Regions from separate parts of the Delftia sp. WSY_12 genome, predicted to be linked through region 2. Evidence: riboswitches for the same ligand, from Rfam matches in the RefSeq annotation. Region 2 holds a riboswitch; the other holds the start of a gene.
What was found. A riboswitch is a leader RNA that binds a small molecule or an ion and turns the genes downstream of it on or off. The one in region 2 is predicted to bind glycine.
Positions count from the first base shown of each region.

Region 1 (9,825 bases), on a different contig from region 2:
CTGGCAGGCACCGACCTCGTGCTGACCGTGGGCAGCCGCGCCATTGGCGACCTGCGCCGCCACAAAACGCTGCGCCGCTTCACTCCTCCGCTGGAGCTGCCCGAGTTCGCCTACCAGCAGGCCTGGCATGTGCGCAAGCAGGGGGATGCCATGCATCGGTGGCTGCGCAACTCGATGGCGCAGTGCTGTACTGCGCAGAAGTAAACGCAGGCCGCAGCCTCAGGCTGCCACCACCACCCTCAGCAACTGCTTCTGTATCTTCCCGCTGGCCGTCTTGGGCAGGGCTTCGCGGAAGTGGTAGCGGCGCGGGCGCTTGTAGGCAGCCAGGCGGTCGCCGTGGACCAGGAAGGCGTCCAGCGCCTCGGCCGTGGGCGTGGCGCCCGGCTTGGCGACCACGTGGGCGGCGACGATCTGGCCCCAGCGCTCGTCGGCCTCGCCGATGACGGCGACCTCGAGCACGTCGGCGTGTTCGACCAGCGCGTCTTCCACCTCACGCGGATAGACGTTCTCGGCACCCGAATTGATCATGTAGTCGATGCGGTCGCGGATCCAGAGATAGCCGTCGTCGTCGATGTGGCCCAGGTCGCCCGTGTGGTACCAGCCGTGCGCCAGGGCTCGGGTGTTGGCGTCGGGGCGGTTGAGGTAGCCGGCCATCATGCAGGGGCCGCGCACGAGGATTTCGCCCACCTCGCCGGGCAGGCAGGCCTCGGCCGGGTCGGTGGGGGCGTTGTCTTCGCGCAAGCGGGCCACGATGAGGTCATGGCCCATGGAGGGCAGCCCGGCCGAGCCCGCGTGCGAGAGTTGCTCGCGCGGCAGGAGGATGGACATGCAGGGCCCCATCTCGGTGGTGCCGTAGACCTGGACCAGGTCGCTGCCGACCTTGCGTGTCCATTCGCGGATCAGGTGCGGCGCCATGGAGGCGCCGCCGTACTCCACCAGCCGCAGCGCGGGCGCCTGCTCAGGCGAGGCAATGGGGTCGGCCAGCAGCATGGTGACCATGGTGGGCGCCGCGAAGAAGAAGCTCACGCGCTCTTCGCGGATCAGGCGCCAGGCCTCGGTCACGTCGAAGCGGCGCAGCAGCACCTGGGTGGCACCGGCCTGCAGGCGCGGCAAAAAGCTGGTGTGCAGCTCGGCCGTGTGGTTGAGCGGCGCCATGGCCAGGCCCACGTCGTCGCGCGTGAACTGCATGGTCTGGTGCATGAGGGCGTTGTGCGCCAGCTTGCTGCGGTGCGTATGCAGCACGCCCTTGGGCCGGCCCGTGGTGCCGCTGGTGTACATGAGGATGCAGGGGTCGCTCTCGCGCACATGGGCCTGGGGCGGCGCGCTGCTGCGGCCACTGGCCAGGGCGGACAGGCGCTGCGTGGCCCAGGCCGGCAGCGGGTCGGCCGGGGCATCGTCGGCAAAGATCCAGTGCTCGATGCCCGTGCCAGTGCCGCCACCTTCGGCCTTGAGCAGGGCCTGGGCGCGTGCGGCCACCTCGCCGCCCTCGTGCTCGAACACAAGGGCGCGCGCTGCGCCGTCCTTGAGGATGAAGGCCAGCTCCTGCGCCGCCAGCCGGTAGTTGATGGGATTGAAGATGGCGCCCAGGCGCGCGGCCGCCAGCATGGTGAAGACAAAGGCCGGCGTGTTGTAGAGAAAGGCCGCGACCACGTCGCCATGGCCTATGCCCAGCTCGGCCAGGCCGTGGGCGTGGCGGTTGACTTCGGCATCGAGCTGGGCGTAGGTCCAGGCGCGGCGCTCGCCGCCCTCCCACGCGACCAGGGCTTCCTTGTTCGGCAGGTAACGTGCCGGCCAGGCCAATGTGTCTCCCAGCGTCTGCTGCATGTGCGCTTCTTCCTTCTCGCTCACGAGATTCATATATCGATGCATCTCAATGTAGGAGATTTTTTAGACAGTTATGCAATTTGCAAATGCATCCATGCAGGCAAGCGCATGGAGCTGCGGTCGGCCCGCGGAAATCCCGAAGCCGCACGGACGCTGGCCGCAGCTAGAATGCGCCGGTCAGGAGAGAGTGCCCGCCCGGCCGCAATGGTCACAGGCAGCGGCACCGCCGAAGGCGCAGGGTTCGTCCCGAACGCTCAGGCAAAAGGACTGGCACCGCCTGCCGCCACGGCCGCAGGCGTTCCTAGCTGGAGAGAGATGCAGGGCACGGCGGTGTGCCCCATCCACCGAAGGAGCAAGCCCCACGCATGGAAGGTGCGGGTGAATCTCTCAGGTAAAGCGGACAGCAGGGCAGCACATCCCGGAGGACCGGGATGGCGTTATGCCTTGTTCCTTGCCTGAAAGAGAGCCCTCCTTGTCCGCTGCCTCCACCACCGATCTGCTCAAGACCCCGCTGTTCGACCTGCACCAGGAACTGGGCGCGCGCATGGTGCCGTTTGCCGGCTACTCCATGCCCGTGCAATACCCGCAGGGGCTGATGGCCGAGCATCTGCACACGCGCGAGGCGGCAGGCCTGTTCGATGTCTCGCACATGGGCCAGATCAGCGTGCGCGGTGCCGACGCCGGGGCCGCGCTGGAGTCGCTGATGCCCATGGACGTGCTGGGCCTGGGCGAACACCGCCAGCGCTACGGCCTGCTGCTCAACGACGCGGGCGGCATTCTGGACGACCTGATGTTCGTGCGCCGCGAGGACGACCTGTTCCTGATCGTCAACGGCGCCTGCAAGCATGAAGACCTGGCGCACATCCAGGCCCGCATCGGCCAGCGCTGCGAAATCGAGCCCCAGTTCGACCGGGGCCTGCTGGCGCTGCAGGGCCCGCAGGCCGCAGCCGCGATGGAGCGCCTGCTGCCGGATACGGCCGGCCTGGTGTTCATGACAGGCGGCCACTTCGACTGGGAGGGGGCCGAGCTGTACATCACGCGCAGCGGCTACACCGGCGAGGACGGCTTCGAGATCTCCCTGCCCCCCAGCCACGCCGAGGCCTTTGCCCGTGCCCTGCTGGCCCAGCCCGAAGTCAGGCCCGTGGGCCTGGGCGCGCGCAATTCGCTGCGCCTGGAAGCCGGCCTGTGCCTGTACGGCAACGATCTGGACACGACCACCACCCCGGCCGAGGCCGCCCTGAACTGGGCCGTGCAGAAGGTCCGCCGCATCGGGGGCGAGCGCGAAGGCGGCTTTCCCGGCGCAGCCACCGTGCTGGCCCAGCTGCAGTCGCCCGAGCTGCTCACGCGCAAGCGCGTGGGCCTGGTGGCCCTGGAGCGCGTGCCCGTGCGCGAAGGCACGGAACTGCTGGATGCCGGCGGCCGCAAGGTCGGCCAGGTCACCAGCGGCCTGCTGTCGCCCACGCTGAACCAGCCCGTGGCACTGGCCTATGTGGAGCCGGGCAGCGCCGCCATCGGCACCACGCTGCAGGCCATGGTGCGCGGCAAGGCCGTGCCCATGCAGGTGCAGGCCACGCCCTTCGTGGCGCCCCGCTATCACCGCGGTTGAGGACAGCCTGCGCGCTTGGCGTGGATCGAGTTCGGCGGATTCGTTTTTCCTGCCATCGCATGCCGCTACAGTGCGCACTGACCTTTCTCAAACCGCCTTTCACAGGTTTCTTTTCAGTTTCTATCGGAGCAAGCCATGAGCATCCAGTATTCCAAGGACCACGAGTGGATCAACGCCGCCAACCCTGACGCGGCCATCGTCGGCATCACCCTCCACGCGCAGGACGCGCTGGGCGACGTGGTGTTCGTCGACCTGCCCGCCGTGGGCACCAGCTTCAACCAGGGCGATGTGGCCGGCGTGGTCGAGTCCGTCAAGGCCGCCGCCGATGTCTACATGCCCGTCAGCGGCGAGATCGTCGAAGTCAACGAGGCCCTGCGCGACGACCCCTCCCTGGCCAACAGCGACCCGCTGGGCGAAGGCTGGTTCTTCAAGGTCAAGCTCAGCGACGCAGGCCAGCTGGCCGCGCTGCTTGACGAAGCCGCCTACACGGCCTTTGCCCAGAGCAACTGACGCCACTTTCCGGCCAGGACGGGCGCCAGGGCCCGCCCTGGCGCTTTTCAGCTTTTGAGACAGGTCCCTCCATGCTGATGTCCTCCACCCAGCCCCTTGCCGCCCTCGAGAACGCCACCGAATTCGTGGCCCGCCATATCGGCATCGCGCCCGAAGACGAGGCCCACATGCTCAGCGCCATCGGCGCGGCATCGCGCGATGCGCTGATCGACGCCATCGTCCCGCCCTCCATCCGGCGCCACCAGCCCATGGCGCTGCCGCCAGCGGCCACCGAGGCCCAGGCGCTGGCCGAACTCAAGGCGCTGGCAGGCCGCAACCAGCTGCTCAAAAGCTTCATCGGCCAGGGCTACTACGGCACGCACACGCCCGGCGTCATCCTGCGCAACATTCTCGAGAACCCCGCCTGGTACACGGCCTACACGCCCTACCAGGCCGAGATCTCGCAAGGCCGCATGGAGGCCCTGGTCAACTTCCAGACCATGGTCTGCGACCTGACGGCCATGCCGATTGCCAACGCCTCCATGCTGGACGAGGCCACGGCGGCCGCCGAGGCCATGACGCTGGCCAAGCGCTCCGTCAAAAGCAAGAGCAACCGTTTCGTGGTGGCCGGCGATGCCCACCCCCAGACCATCGAGGTGATACAGACGCGCGCCGCGCCGCTGGGCATTGAGGTGCTGCTGGCCAACTCGCTGGAGGAATGGAACCAGCTGATGGAGGGCGACTACTTCGCCGTGCTGGCCCAGTACCCTGCCACCAGCGGCCGCATCGACGATCTGCGCGCCGACGTGGACAAGGCCCATGGCAAGCAGGCCGCCTTCATCGTGGCCACCGACCTGCTGGCGCTGACCCTGATCACGCCGCCCGGCGAATGGGGTGCCGACATCGTGGTGGGCACCACCCAGCGCTTTGGCATGCCCATGGGCGCCGGCGGCCCGCACGCCGCCTTCATGGCCTGCCGCGACGAGTTCAAGCGCTCCCTGCCCGGCCGCCTGGTCGGCGTGAGCGTGGACGTGCACGGCAAGCCCGCCTACCGCCTGGCACTGCAGACGCGCGAGCAGCACATCCGCCGCGAAAAGGCCACCTCCAACATCTGCACGGCCCAGGTGCTGCCCGCCGTGGTGGCCAGCATGTACGCCGTCTACCACGGCCCCGAGGGCCTGGAGCGCATCGCCCGCCGCGTGGCCTCGTACACGGCCATCATGGCGCGCGGCCTGGCCGAGCTGGGCGCGCCGCTGCGCGAGGTGCCCAGCTTCGACACGCTGAGCCTGCACACGGGCGCGGCCACCCAGGCCATCGTGGAGCGTGCCGTGTCCCTGGGCGCCAACCTGCGCGTGTACTTCAAGGAATACCTGTGCATCTCGCTGGACGAGACCACCACGCGCGCCGATGTCGAGCTGCTGTGGAAGATCTTCGCCCGGGACGGCCAGGCCCTGCCCAGCTTCACCGCCTTCGAAAAGGGCGCGGAGCCGCTGATTCCCGACGGCCTGCGCCGCAGCAGCGCCTTCCTCACGCACCCGGTGTTCAACACCCACCGCTCCGAGACCGCCATGCTGCGCTACATCCGCCAGCTGTCGGACAAGGACCTGGCGCTGGACCGCAGCATGATCCCGCTGGGCTCCTGCACCATGAAGCTCAACGCCACCAGCGAGATGATTCCCATCACCTGGCCCGAATTCGCCCAGGTGCACCCCTTTGCCCCGGCCGACCAGCAGCAGGGCTATGCGGAACTGGACAAGCAGCTGCGCGACTGGCTGTGCCAGGCCACGGGCTACGCCGGCATCAGCCTGCAGCCCAATGCCGGCAGCCAGGGCGAGTACGCGGGCCTGCTGGCCATCAAGGGCTGGCATGCGAGCCGGGGCCAGTCGCACCGCAACGTCTGCCTGATTCCCAGCAGCGCCCACGGCACCAACCCCGCCAGCGCGCAGATGGTGGGCATGCAGGTGGTGGTCACCGCCTGCGACGCCAACGGCAACGTCGACATGGCGGACCTGGCGGCCAAGTGCGAGCAGCACAGTGCCAACCTGGCCTGCATCATGATCACCTACCCCAGCACGCACGGCGTGTTCGAGACCCAGGTCAAGGAGCTGTGCAAGCTGGTGCATGACCACGGCGGCCGCGTCTACGTGGACGGCGCCAACATGAACGCCCTGGTGGGCCTGGCCGCGCCGGGCAGCTTCGGCGGCGATGTCAGCCACCTGAACCTGCACAAGACCTTCTGCATCCCGCACGGCGGCGGCGGCCCGGGCGTGGGCCCCGTCTGCGTGGTCGAGGATCTCGTGCCCTTCCTGCCCGGCCATGCCACCACGGGCCTTGCGGGCGGCACGGGCGCGATCAGTGCCGCGCCGCTGGGCAATGCGGCCGTGCTGCCCATCAGCTGGATGTACATCCGCATGATGGGCGCCCAGGGCCTGACCCTGGCCACCGAGACCGCCATCCTCAGCGCCAACTACATCAGCGCCCGGCTGCGCGACCACTACCCCACGCTGTACGCGGGCGAGCACGGCCATGTGGCGCACGAGTGCATCCTGGACCTGCGCCAGTTCAAGGAAAGCACGGGCGTCATGGCCGAGGACGTGGCCAAGCGCCTGATCGACTACGGCTTCCATGCGCCCACGCTGTCCTTCCCCGTGCCCAACACGCTGATGGTGGAGCCCACCGAAAGCGAAAGCCTGTACGAGCTGGACCGCTTCGTGGACGCCATGATCGCCATCCGCGAGGAAATCCGCGCCATCGAGCAGGGCCGCCTGCCCCAGGACGACAACCCGCTCAAGAACGCGCCGCACACGGCCGAGACCCTGCTGGCTTCGGAATGGACCCACCCGTACAGCCGCGAGGCCGCCGCCTACCCCGTGGCTGCCCTGCGCCAGTCCAAGTACTGGTGTCCCGTGGGCCGGGTGGACAACGTCTACGGCGACCGCAACCTCTACTGCAGCTGCATCCCGGTCGACGCTTACCTGAGCTGAAGCACCTGCCACCCAAAGGGGCGCTTGTGGCGCCCCGGCCGGCGCGCGTACACTGCGGCCCTGCCCGCGCCGGGCCCCGGTCCATCTGCCGGGCGCCAGGCGCGGGCAACCAGGATTTGTGCGGCAGATGCCGCTTTCCCCAGCGCCAGCACGCGATGAGCAGCCAAGACCCTTCCGACCAGCCTCGCGACGACGAGCACCTGCCCCTGCATGCCTTGCTGGCGCCCGGCGCCGACCTGCCCCCCGTCGAACGTTTCCCCTCCTTCCAGCCCGAAGACGATCCGCTGCAGGCCCTGGTCGCCGAGCTGCGCAACTACCAGCGCGAGCTGGAGATCCAGAACCGCGTGCTGGACTACAGCCAGGCCGTGGCCGAAAGCGCCTCCGAGCGCTTCGAAGCCCTGTTTGCCAGCATTCCCCTGCCCCTGCTGGTGGTGGACGAGCACGACATGGTGGTGCAGGCCAACGCCATGGCGCACAGCGCCTTCCAGCCCACCGAGCATGACCGGCTGCTGGTCAATTTCGCGCCCTTCGTGCACCCTGACGACGCCGAGCGCGTGCGCGAGACCTTCGTTGCGGCACGCGAGCTGGGCCGCACCGAGGCCCACGAGGTCTGCTTCGACATCACCGAGCAGCACCAGCTGCGCGCCGACCTGCATGTGGCCTGCATCGCCATCCCGCAGCAAAGCGGCCCGCCCATTGCGCAGTACCTGTGCGCCGTGGTCGACCAGGGTCCGCTGCTGGCCGAGCGCCTGGCGCTGCAGCAGCGCAACCACCAGCTGTTCCTGAGCGAGCGGCGGCTCGAATCGGTCATCAACTCGGCCCTGGACGCCATCATCTGCCTGGACCACGAGCAGCGCATCACCGTCTTCAATCCCACGGCTGCCGCCCTGTTTCTGTGTCCGCCGCACGACGCGCTGGGCAGTCCGCTGGAGCGTTTCCTGCCCGATGCGGCCCAGGCCCTGTCCTTTGCGCCGCTGACCACGCAGGCCGTGCTGGGCGAGATGACGGCACGCACGGCCAGCGGCCGCGAAATCCCGGTCGAGGTCAGCGTCTCCTTCGAGCACCACAGCGGCGGCGAGACCACCACCGTGTTCGCGCGCGACCTCACCAGCCGCAAGAAGGCCGAGGCCCAGCGCAACGAGCTGGAAGAGCAGCTGCGCGAATCGCACAAGATGCAGGCCCTGGGCACCATGGCCGGCGGCATTGCCCACGACTTCAACAACATCGTGGGCGCCATCCTGGGCAATGTGGAGCTGGCCAAGGCCGACTGCGGCGGCAATGCCGCAGCCATCGAAAGCCTGCAGGAGATCGAAAAGGCCGGCCGCCGCGCGCGCGATCTGGTGCGCCAGATCCTGACGTTCAGCCGCAATGAACCGCCGCAGCGCAAGCCCGTGCAGGCGCGCGAGGTCATGGGCGACACGGCGCGGCTGCTGCGCGTGACCCTGCCGCCCGCAGTGGAGCTGCAGGTGCACGTGCCGCCGCAGATGCCGCCCATGCTGGCCGACGCCATGCAGGTGGAGCAGGCCCTTTTCAACCTGTGCACCAATGCCATGCACGCTTTGGGCGAGCGGCGCGGCCTGATCCAGATGGATGCCGACCTGGTGCGCCCGGACCAGCGCCTGTGCGAACGCCTGGGCCTGCCGCCCGTCAGCTATGTGGCGCTGTCGGTGCAGGACAACGGCCCCGGCATGGACGCACGCACGCTGCAGCGCATCTTCGAGCCCTTCTTCACCACCAAGCCCGTGGGCCAGGGAACGGGCCTGGGTCTGCCCGTGGTGCACGGCGTCATGCGCAACCACGGCGGCGCCGTGGACGTGTACAGCATCCCCGGCCAGGGCAGCCGCTTCACGCTGTACTTTCCTCCGGCCGACCCCCTGACGCCGGCCGACTCTGCACCGGCCGAGCCCCCCGCCTCCCAGGCGCTGCCCAGCGCACCCGAGCCCCTGGCGGCCGCGGAAACCCCGACCGGCCCGCAGTTCGCCCTGCTGCCCGACCCGCAGGCCGCGCAGCAGCATGTGATGTACGTGGACGATGACCAGGCCCTGGTCTTTCTGGTGCAGCGCCTGCTGCGCCGGCGCGGCTACCAGGTCAGCGGCTTCACCGATCCGCACGAGGCCATCGAGGCGCTGCGCGCCGCGCCCCAGGACTGCGACCTGCTGGTCACCGACTACAACATGCCCGGCTACAGCGGCATCGACCTGGTGCATGAGGCCCTGTCCATCCAGCCGCAGCTGCCCATCGCGCTGGCTTCGGGCTACATCACCACCGAGATCGAGCAGGCCGCATTGGCTGCAGGCGCCAGGGCCCTGGTCCACAAGCCCAACGACGTGGAAGAGCTGTGCGCCACGGTGCACAGGCTGCTGAATGAGCGGGGAACGGCTTGACCCCTGAGCAACGCGATGGCGGCGCCAGTGCAGGTGGCGGCGCAGGCGTCATTTGCCTGCACGAGGATGCCGAACTGCTGGTGCTGGACAAGCCCAGCGGCCTGCTGTGCGTGCCCGGGCGCGGCCCAGACAAGCAGGACTGCCTGAGCGCCCGCGCCCTGCAGCGCTGGCCCGATGCGCTGGTCGTGCACCGGCTGGACCAGGCCACCTCGGGCCTGGTGATCATGGCGCGCAGCCTGGCCAGCCAGCGCCTGCTGAGCGAGGCCTTTGCGCAGCGCCGCGTGCACAAGCGCTATGTGGCCGTGGTGGCAGGCAGCCCCGCCGCGCGGCAAGCCGGCGCATGGCAGAGCATCGACCTGCCGATTGCAGCCGACTGGGAGCGGCGCCCGCTGCGCATCATCGATGCCGTGCAGGGCAAGCCCAGCCAGACCCTGTGGCGCGCCCTGCCAAGCGCGCAAGCCACCGAAGTCCGGGATGCAATCACCACGCGGGTGCAGCTGCAGCCCGTGACGGGGCGCACCCACCAGCTGCGCGTGCA
Region 1 covers NZ_JBICKW010000016.1:327,114-336,938, forward strand. Annotated here, with positions in the region: gene ACF8LI_RS11095 (LysR family transcriptional regulator) at 1-204, shown strand, start outside; gene ACF8LI_RS11100 (fatty acid--CoA ligase) at 220-1,824, opposite strand; glycine riboswitch at 1,993-2,104, shown strand; glycine riboswitch at 2,120-2,238, shown strand; gene gcvT (glycine cleavage system aminomethyltransferase GcvT) at 2,264-3,430, shown strand; gene gcvH (glycine cleavage system protein GcvH) at 3,566-3,940, shown strand; gene gcvP (aminomethyl-transferring glycine dehydrogenase) at 4,012-6,903, shown strand; gene ACF8LI_RS11120 (PAS domain-containing sensor histidine kinase) at 7,059-9,287, shown strand; gene ACF8LI_RS11125 (RluA family pseudouridine synthase) at 9,284-9,825, shown strand, end outside.
Region 1: another riboswitch for glycine. It lies ahead of gcvT (glycine cleavage system aminomethyltransferase GcvT); the one in region 2 lies ahead of ACF8LI_RS04055 (D-amino acid dehydrogenase).

Region 2 (9,825 bases):
AGGCCGCCGACAGACCCGCAGCCGCGGAGACTGCGGCGCCCAAGGACGAGTCCGCCCAGGCCGCCGCCATGGGCCAGGCCATGCAGTGGTGGGGCGCGTTGACCCAGCAATTCCAGCAGATCGCCGCCAAGGCCATGGCCGAGCCCATGGCCCCGGAGGCCGTGGCGGCCGCCCAGCGCGCCACCGGCATGGCCGGGGACCTGGCCAAGGCCACCATGGACCGCATGGCGGCACAGGCCAGCGCCTTTGCTGCGCAGGCGGGCAAGGCGGCGGCGGTCTCCCCTGCCAAGGCGCCGTCCGCAAAGCCGGCGGCCAAGGCTGCGGTGCAGGCCGAAGCCCCCAGGACCGCTGCCAAGGCTCCCGCCAAAGCGGCTGCCAGGAAAACGGCTGCAAAGGCTGGAGCCAAGGCGCCGGCCGCCAGCAAGCCGGCAGCCAAGAGCCGGCCGGCGCGTTGACCGATCGGGCCGGACCCATGGATGCGCAAGGCCCCAGCCACCCGCAAGCCGGGTGCTGGCGGGGCTAGAAAGAAGGTTGGTATGTCGTTGTTTCCTGTAGGCCATGCCAGCCATTCCGACTGGCGCGCCGCGGCCGACGCGGTGCTGCAGCAGCTGCGCTTGCAGATGGCCGGGCCCGGCCACGCGCAGCGGCCCCGTCTGGGACTGGTGTACCTGTCCCATGCGCATGCCGCCCACGCACGGCCGCTGCTGCAGCATCTGGCCAGGGCCCTGCCCCATGTGGCGGACTGGGCCGGCTGCTCGGCCGGCGGCGTTCTGGCCATGTCGCATGAGTACCTGTCAGGAACCGCGCTCGCGGTGATGCTGCTGGATGTACCGGCCGCCCACTACCGCCTGTATTCGGGCCTGGCGCCCCTGCATGCGCCTGGCGGCGAGGCCGGCTTCACCGCCCATTCGGCCCTGGTCCATGCCGCAGGCGGCCAGCCCGAGCTGGCCGAGCTGCTGTACGAGCTGTCCGAGCGCACCGAGTCCGGCCTGCTGTTCGGCGGCGTGGGCGATGACGGGGAAGACGGCGTGGAGGGCGTGCAGATCGCCTGCCGCACCGAGGATCTGCATGCGCAGCATGCGGACGCGCGCGGCATTTTTCGTGGCGGCTTTTCAGGCGTGGCCTTCGGTGCCGGCGTGCCCTGCATCACGGGCATGGCCCAGGGCTGCGTGCCGCTGGGCGAGGGGCTGGAGATCACCGAGGCGCGCGGCGCCCTGGTCACCGGGCTCGATGGCGATCCGGCCTTGCAGCGCCTGCTGCAACTGCTGGGCGTGGAGCTGGAAGGCAGCGACTGGCAGCCCGCGCTGACCACGGTCCGCACCACGCTGGCGGCCATTGCGCCGCCGGGCCGGGGCCTGGCCCACGGCGTGCTGACCGAAGAGGCCCAGGTGCTGACCCTGGTTGGCCTGGACCCGCTGCGCCAGGGCGTGGCCCTGTCATCGGCCGTGGAGGCCGGGCATTCGGTGATCTTCTGCCGCCGCCAGGCCCAGGTCGCGCGCCAGGAACTGCTGCAACTGGGCGCTGCGCTGCGCGATGCGGCGGAGCCCGAGGAGGCGGCGCCCGAAGGCGAGGCACAGCCCCGCATCCGTGGCGCCATCTACATCAGTTGCCGGGGCCGCGGCGGCGGCCTGTTCGGCGGCCCCGATGCCGAACTGCGCACCCTGCGCCACGCACTGGGCGATGTGCCATTGATCGGCTTCGTTGCCGAAGCCGAGATCATGGACGCCCGCCTGCACCGCTTCGCCGGGGTGTTGACGGTGTTCACTGCATAGGCGTCGTACACGTCGTACACGCCGTCCGCACCTCAGACCGCGCGCGGGCGCACCGTGCCTGCGCTGCGATCCGGGTCCATGGCTGCGGCCCCCAGGAAATCGAAATCCACGGCCGGCCGCCTGCCGCTGACCAGGTCGGCCAGCGCCATGCCGGAGCCGCAGGCATGGGTCCAGCCCAGCGTGCCGTGGCCGGTGTTCAGGAACAGGTTGGCGATGGGCGAGCGTCCGATCAGCGGCACATTGCTGGGCGTGGCGGGGCGCAGGCCGCTCCAGAACTGGGCGCGCCCGGTATCGCCGGCGCCGGGGAACAGCTGCTGCACGCGCCGCACGATGGCCTCGCAGCGCACGGGGTCCAGGTTGCGGTCGTAGCCGTTGAACTCGGCCGTGCCCGCAATGCGCAGGCGGTCGCCTTGCGCGCCCGTGTAGCGCGAGAACACCAGCTTGAACTCGTCGTCCGTGAGGCTGACCTGATAGGCCTTGGCGGGGTCCAGCACCGGCAGGGTCACGGAGTAGCCCTTGGCCGGATAGATGGGCAGGCGCAACCCCAGCGGCTGGGCCAGCAGCGGGCTGAACGAGCCCATGGCCAGCACATAGGCGTCGCCCTGGATGCGTTCATAGCGGCCCTCGGCATTGGTCACCTCCACATGGTCGATATGGCGGCTGGCGCCCGCGCCCGTGGTGCGCAGCGCCGTCACGTGGTGGCTCTGGCGGAACTGCACGCCCGTGGCGGCGGCGATGCGCGCCAGCTCGCGTGTGAAGAGGTTGGCGTCGCCTGATTCATCCTCGGCCGTATAGGTGGCGCCCGCTATCTGCCCGCGCACATGGGCCAGAGCCGGCTCCAGGCGCACGGCCTCGTCGGCATCGATCAGGCGGCGGTCGCAGCCCAGGGCCTGCATCTGCTCGGTGGGCTTGAGCGCGCCCTCGAACTCGCGGGCGTTCGTGTAGAAGTGCAGGATGCCCTGCATGCGCTGCTCGTACTGGATGCCGGTGTCCGACCGCAACTGCTGCAGGGCCTCGCGGCTGTAGGTGCCCAGGCGAACGATCTGCTGGATGTTGTGGCGCGTGCGCGCGGGCGTGCAGTTGCGCAGGAAGGACAGGCCCCAGAGCCACTGGCGCATGTCGGCGCGCAGGCGGAAGAGCAGGGGGGCGTCCTGCCGGCCCAGCCAGCCCAGCAGCTTCAGCGGTGCGCCGGGGTTGGCCCAGGGCTCGGCATGGCTGACCGAGATCTGCCCGCCGTTGGCGAAGCTGGTTTCGGCGCCGGGCGCGGCCTGGCGGTCGATGACGGTCACTTCATGACCGAGGGATTGCAGATAGTAGGCCGACGTGGTGCCGATCAGACCGGCTCCGAGAACGATGACGCGCATGACGATGCCCTTTCAAAGGCATGTGCCGGGTCACGCGAAAGCTGGCCGCTATGGTCTGGATAGCAGGCAGCCGGCGTCCGTCGTGACGCAGCTGCCGCTCCCCCTGTCCTTGGTACCTGAGAGATTCACCGCCGTCCATGGGAACGGGGCTTGCTCCTTCGGTGCGCCGCACATTGCGTGCGGCGGCTCTCCAGACGGCATGTTGTGTTTGCAGTACGGAACCTGAGCGTGTATGGGAGTTTGCGCCTTCGGTGAGGCTCGGCACCGTGGCGCCCGCCTGCTCTCCTGCAGGGGCGATTCTATGGGGCTTGCGCAGCCAGTTCCAGTCGTATTGGGGATACCACCAGTTACTTGTATGTGGTGTGGCTGATTCAGGGTATTCCCTAGATCGCTCAAGCGCCTCCCTCGTAGCGCTGGTACGAGTCTCCGGTTTCATGTAAAAAAACTATTGAAATAGAAAAAAACATGATTTAGCCTATCGATATGTGCAGTGGTTTGTCAGTGCATGTTCTGGTCGATTGGACCTGCATGGGTTAACCATGGGTTGTATATATGTCTGATAGGCGACTTACCGTTGCACAGGTGCGGGTCCATGGAAACTGGTCCGTCACTGAAAAAATACAAGCACGGTGAATATGGTTTGTCGAGGGAGGAATGTTTTGCGTCGCAAACCCGACTGAAGGTGTGTCCGCTCAATGGGCAGTGGAGCAGCGCGCAAGCGTTGATGGAAATCCGCCTTTTTTTGATTGACGCGCAGGATCTGCGCGAAAAATTTTGCTTCCAAACTCACCGGCTGCAAGGTGAGTTGTGGGCTCGTGATTCAAATAGAACTATTCGAGGTACGGCGATGCAAATGCGCTGGGTACAACTGATGGCCATTGCCATTGGGAAAATCATTTTCCTGTCATATCTCCTTGAGAAAACGGGGAATATCATGCATGCTCTCAATCGCCTGCCTGGTTCGGCATTTTTTCGCAAGTGGCGTGCAGCGAAGTGCCTTTTCTCTTTGCTGCTGCTTTCATGCGCGGGTATCTCATCCACGGCACTGGCGGCGACCATCGTCTTCACGGTCACCGACAACAGCGACGCTCCCAATGCCAATGCAACGACACCAACCACCTGTGTCAGCACGCTGGGGGGCACCTTTGCTGGCGCATGTACGCTGCGAGCGGCCATTCAGGCAGCCAACTACACGCTGCAAACGCTGGATCCGAGTGCCGATGTTTCCATCGTCTTTGCGCCGACACTGACCACGTCGGTACGAACCATACAGAGCGGGACATCCAAGGATGCGGCGGGAAACCTCCATCCGTATGTCGACAATCAGACGGTTTACGTGCGCTGTGCCAATACATTCTCCAGCGGAGTCCAGTCCGGCGCCGTGACGGGGGCCACCAATGCCTGTGGTCAAAGCCAGATGATCAGCGGCGGCGATACGGGCACCACCACTGGTGCCGGTGGTGCCTGGTACTGGCTCAAAGGCACCGTGCCAGCCGGCACGGGCTCGTTGACCATCGATTTCGGGGGAGTCATACAAGTCCAGAACTGGGCGGACTCCCCCTGGGAAACTTTTTATCTTGGTGGGAAGAACATCACGCTCACCAATTCGCCCAACATGACCTGTGGCGAAGCGGTATTCGTCGTTGGCTCCCCGGCGAACAATGTCACCATTGATCGCGTCGGCCTGGTGAATGTGGCTCCAACCCCTGCGGGAGAGGGGACGCCGTTCAACTGCGAGCTGTACGCGGAGATTCATCAAGGCGCACAAAACGTATTCTTTACCAATAGCACGATCAATTCCGCGATATGGAATGGAAATTACGGCAATAACAAGGGCTCGGCCATTTCCGTTGCCGCAAGCAACGGTGCAGGCACAGTTTCCAATATTGTTGTCGATAATTTCACGGTAACGAATCTGCCCAACCCTATCGGGGGAATGCAGCTCGAGCAGTTCTTCCAGGTCATGTCGAACATGACCGTCAACGGATTGACGATCAAAGATTCGAATATCGCACTGAGCCCGACTGGTGGAAATGCGCCCAGGGCCGTGGTGTCGGTTGATGGAACGATCAACCTGGGCAATGGAATTGGTCTTGCCGTGACGGGTAATACCTTCTCGCTGCCTATTGCCGCCTATACCGCTTCATCGCCAATGCATGTGTCGGCGCCAACGGTGAATACGGCAGCCTCAGGCACGACGCAGGTAGTGACGGTGACCGATAACAATTTCACTGGCGGCGGGGACGGGTTGAATATTAGTGGGACGGGTACGGCACCAGGGTTGATTGGCAACAACAAGATGACAAGCCAGTCGAGAAGTGCCATTCGTATCACTACGCATGATTTCTTCAAGATTTCTCAGAACACGCTGTTTTCCGTGCCTGTGGCTGCAAACTCAGGTATCAGTTTGCTGACGACGGCCAATGGACAAACCGGATGGACCCCGACCCTTGGCGTTGGCGCCAGTGACACCGCCGCCTGCACCTGGACATTCAATATCACGGCAAATGCCAATGCGAGCGAGCCGGCACCGTATACGGTGGAAGCCTTTTGGTCGCCGACCGGCGCGGGCGTCAACGATGCGCAGGTCTATCTGGGCTCAGGGACCATGGCCGGAGCCTCGGGAACGCTGACCGTTCCTTCGTATCTCAGCGGCCAGGTGCGGGTCACAGTGACGGACAGCAATTCCGGTGGAGCCCAGACCTCGCAGCTTTCAACGGCTGCAAGCGTCACCGGTTTTCCCTGTGCCCTGAAATCCGGCGTTCTGGCGACGACCAACAATCAACCTGTCGGCAGCAGCGACTTGCTGGAGGTCTACATTGTTGACGGCCAAGGCAATGCCTGGACGGGGGGCAGTGACACCGTTACCTTCGCAGCGCCGCCTGCAGGTGTCACGTTCAATGGCAGCTCCGCCGCAGTCAGCTGCACGACCGACTCCAGCGGAAAGTGCGCGTCTCCCATCAATGCCAGCAGCAGTGTCGCCGGAACATTCACCACACCCGTGACCTTGTCGTCGTCAGTCGCTGGTGCCACGTTCTCCAATCTTCCATTGGGTGGAAGCCCGGTATCTGGCGCAGTGACTTATCAGCCTTCGCCGGTTGCTTACAGCTTCACCGGGCTGCCGGCCAGCACGACCGGTTCTGAAATCGCCGCGAGTCCGCCATCGATTGCGGCCAATGGCGTCTCCACCAGCACCTTGGCCGTGCAGTTGAAGGATGCGTTAGGCAACCTTGTCACCACCTGTACCGATACGGTGGCCTTCACCCTCAATGCGGGGACGCAAGGCGTTCCTGCCGTCAGCGTCACGGGCTGCAGTGCCGGCATGTACACGGGGACGGTGACATCGCCGGTGCTGGTCGGCAGCGGCACCTTCGGGTTCACCATCAACGGGGCTGCGGCTGTTGCCACCGCAACGATCTCCTATGCGGCCGCAACGCCGAGCACGAGTGCATCGACGATAGTCGCCACTCCGGCATCGATCGTGGCCAACGGCAGCTCCACCAGCGTGCTGCGCGTGCAACTGGTCGATGCCAGCAGCAATCCGATCAACACGTGCACGAACACGGTGGCGTTCACCCTGAACGGCGGAACGCAGGGAACGCCGAGTGTGGGCGCGGCCTCGTGTACCGCCGGTATCTATACGGGCACCGTCACATCGCCCACGGCAGTCGGCAGCGGGATCTTCGGATTCACCATCAACGGCTCTGCCGCAGTTGCTACGGCTTCAGTGAGCTACACGGCGGGTCCGCCAAGTACCAGCGCCTCGACCATCGTTGCGAGTCCGACCTCGATCATTGCCAGTGGCACTGCAACCAGCGCATTGACGGCGCAGCTCAAGGATGCGTCAGGCAATTCGATTGCGACCTGTGCCAACACGGTGGCCTTCACGCTGAACGGTGGAACACAGGGCTCGCCCGCGGTCGGCGCGGGGGCGTGCAGCGCAGGGGTGTACACGGCCACCGTCACGGCACCTACCGCAGTCGGCAGCGGCACCTTTGGTTTCACCATCAATGGCTCGGCCGCCACGGCTACGGCTGCGGTGAACTACACGGCCGGCTCGCCCAGCAATGGCGCGAATGGAAACCTGATCAGTGCCAGTCCGCTCAGCGTTGTCGCAGACAACACTGCCACGAGCTCGATCAGCGTGACCCTGCGCGATGCCAATGGCAATCCCGCCACGGATACGGTGGCGCACACGATTGTCTTCACCAAAACGGGCGTGGGCACGACCACGCCGGCCGCACCCACGTGCACGATCGCGGCCAACGCCAATCCGGCCACCTGCTCCGTGACGGTGAAATCGGCCACGGTCGGCACCGCAAGCTTCACGGCAACGGACAACGGAGAGGCCGTGAGCAATGGCAGTCCGGTATCGGTCAACTTCATTGCCGGGCCGCCCAGCAATACAGCCAGTGGCAATCTGCTCAGTGCCACACCGCTCTCGGTGATGGCCGACGGTACGAGCACCGGCACGGTGACCGTCGCACTGCAGGACGCCAATGGCAATGCAACCGTCGATACGGTTGCCCACACCATCGGCTTTGTCCATACCGGCGCCGGCACGCCTTCGGCAACTTCCTGCACGATTGCGGCCAATGCGAATCCAGCGCGCTGCTCCATCACGGTGACATCCACCGTCGCTGGTGCGGCGAGCTTCACAGCCACGGACAACAACGGCACCACCACCCAGAGCGTGGCAAACGGCAGTCCGGCCGTGATCAACTTCACGGCCAATGCCGCCGACCCCGCCAGGTCGGGGGTGCGTACCGTCAGCAGTCCGGCCACGGCCAATGGCTCGGCGACAGATGTGCTTGAAGCGTTTGTGGGAGATGTCAACGGCAATCCGGTGGCCGGAAGCGTTGTCACGTTCTCTCCCACCGCAAACATCACCTTCAGCGGTACCTGCACCACCAATGCGGCCGGTACCTGCCAGGTCACCGCCAGGACAACCGTCGCGGGCTCCTACGCTTCCGGCGCAAGCATCGCGAGCGGCGCATTGAGCGGCAGCGGCATCAGCGCCGGCGGCAATACGTACGGTGCGACGGCTGCCTATGTCTTTACGGCAGGTGCCGTCGATCCCGCCAATTCGACCATGTCGGTCGATGTGAACAACCAGGCAGCCGGCGGCGGCCAGGACGTCGTTTCCGTGGTCACCAAGGATGCGTTCGGCAATCCGGTCACCGGCGTTGCCGTGAACTTCAGCGTGACGCCTGCCGGAGCGGCACCTGCCACCGCCAGTTGCACGACTGCGGGTGCGGCGGCGACCTGCTCGGTGTCGTTCACCAGCGTGACCGCATCGACTTACTCGGCTGCCGCCACGGTGGGTGCAGCCGCCATCGGCAACAGCCCGCAATCGATGGCCTTTGTCGCCGGCAATGCCTCGGCAAGCAATTCGGGCCTGCGTGTCGTGAGCGACAACGCGGCGGCAAATGGCACGGCAACCGATGTGGTGGAAGCATATGTGCGCGATGCCGGTGGCAATCCCAAGGGCGGCGAGGTCGTCACCTTTGCCGGTACCCCCGGCGTGAAGCTGAACGGTGGCGCGGACGGCGCGTCAGCCACTTGCACCACTGGAACAAGCGGCACAACTCTGGGCATCTGCTCGATCACTGCCACCAGCACAGCGAGTGGGACCTACAGCATTGCCACCAGCATTCCTGCCGGAACCCTGGGTGGCACGTTCACCGTGGGAGCAAACGCGTATTCGCCAAGCGCCGCACAAATTCATTTTGTAAGCGTGGTGAACCTCAGTGTCACCAAGGCCAACCCTGGCAGCTTGGCTGTGGGTACGCCCTTCAACTATGCGTTCTCCGTGTCCAATGCCGCCAGTGCCTTCGGTCCTGCCAACAGCGTGACCATCAAGGACCTGGTGCCTGCGGGCATCAGCATCACGGGTGTGCCGACCGGCGCGAACGTGGCCAGCGCGACCTGCACGCCCAACACCTTCCCGTTTGCGGGTAACGGCAGCTCCGTGCTGACTTGTACGGTGAACTTCACGACCTCGGTCGCAGCCGGTGGCACCACCAGCTTCAATCTGCCGGCTGTGCCGACGGCGGTGGGTTCGAGCACGAACACGGCTTCCTACGATCCGTCCGGCGGCATCAGCCCCGTCAATCCGACGGCGGGTTGCACGACAGACTGCGCTTCCACACCGGTGACTCCGGTCACGCCTGGCACGCCAGCGCTGACGGTCACCAAGGCCAACCCTGGCAGTCTGGCCGTGGGCACGGCGTTCAACTACGCCTTCACGGTAGCGAATGCGGCCGGTGCCTTCGGCCCTGCCACCAGCGTGACCATCAAGGACCTGGTGCCGGCAGGCATCAGCATCACGGGCGTGCCGACCGGCGCAAACGTGGCCAGTGCGACCTGCACGCCCAACGCCTTCCCGTTTGCGGGCAATGGCATCGCCGTCCTGACGTGTACGGTGAACTTCACGACCTCGGTCGCAGCCGGTGGCAGCACCAGCTTCAACCTGCCGGCTGTTCCGACGGCGGAGGGTTCGAGCACGAACACGGCCTCCTACGATCCGTCGGGCGGCATCAACCCCGTCAATCCGACGGCGGGTTGCACGACGGATTGCGCATCGACGCCTTCCACGCCGGTGACCCCTGGTACTCCTGCGCTGACAGTCACCAAGGCCAATCCCGGCAGCCTGGCCGTGGGCACGCCCTTCAACTACGCGTTCTCCG
Region 2 covers NZ_JBICKW010000008.1:50,409-60,233, reverse strand. Annotated here, with positions in the region: gene ACF8LI_RS04065 (PhaM family polyhydroxyalkanoate granule multifunctional regulatory protein) at 1-455, shown strand, start outside; gene ACF8LI_RS04060 (FIST N-terminal domain-containing protein) at 537-1,772, shown strand; gene ACF8LI_RS04055 (D-amino acid dehydrogenase) at 1,805-3,136, opposite strand; glycine riboswitch at 3,230-3,340, opposite strand; gene ACF8LI_RS04050 (beta strand repeat-containing protein) at 3,729-9,825, shown strand, end outside.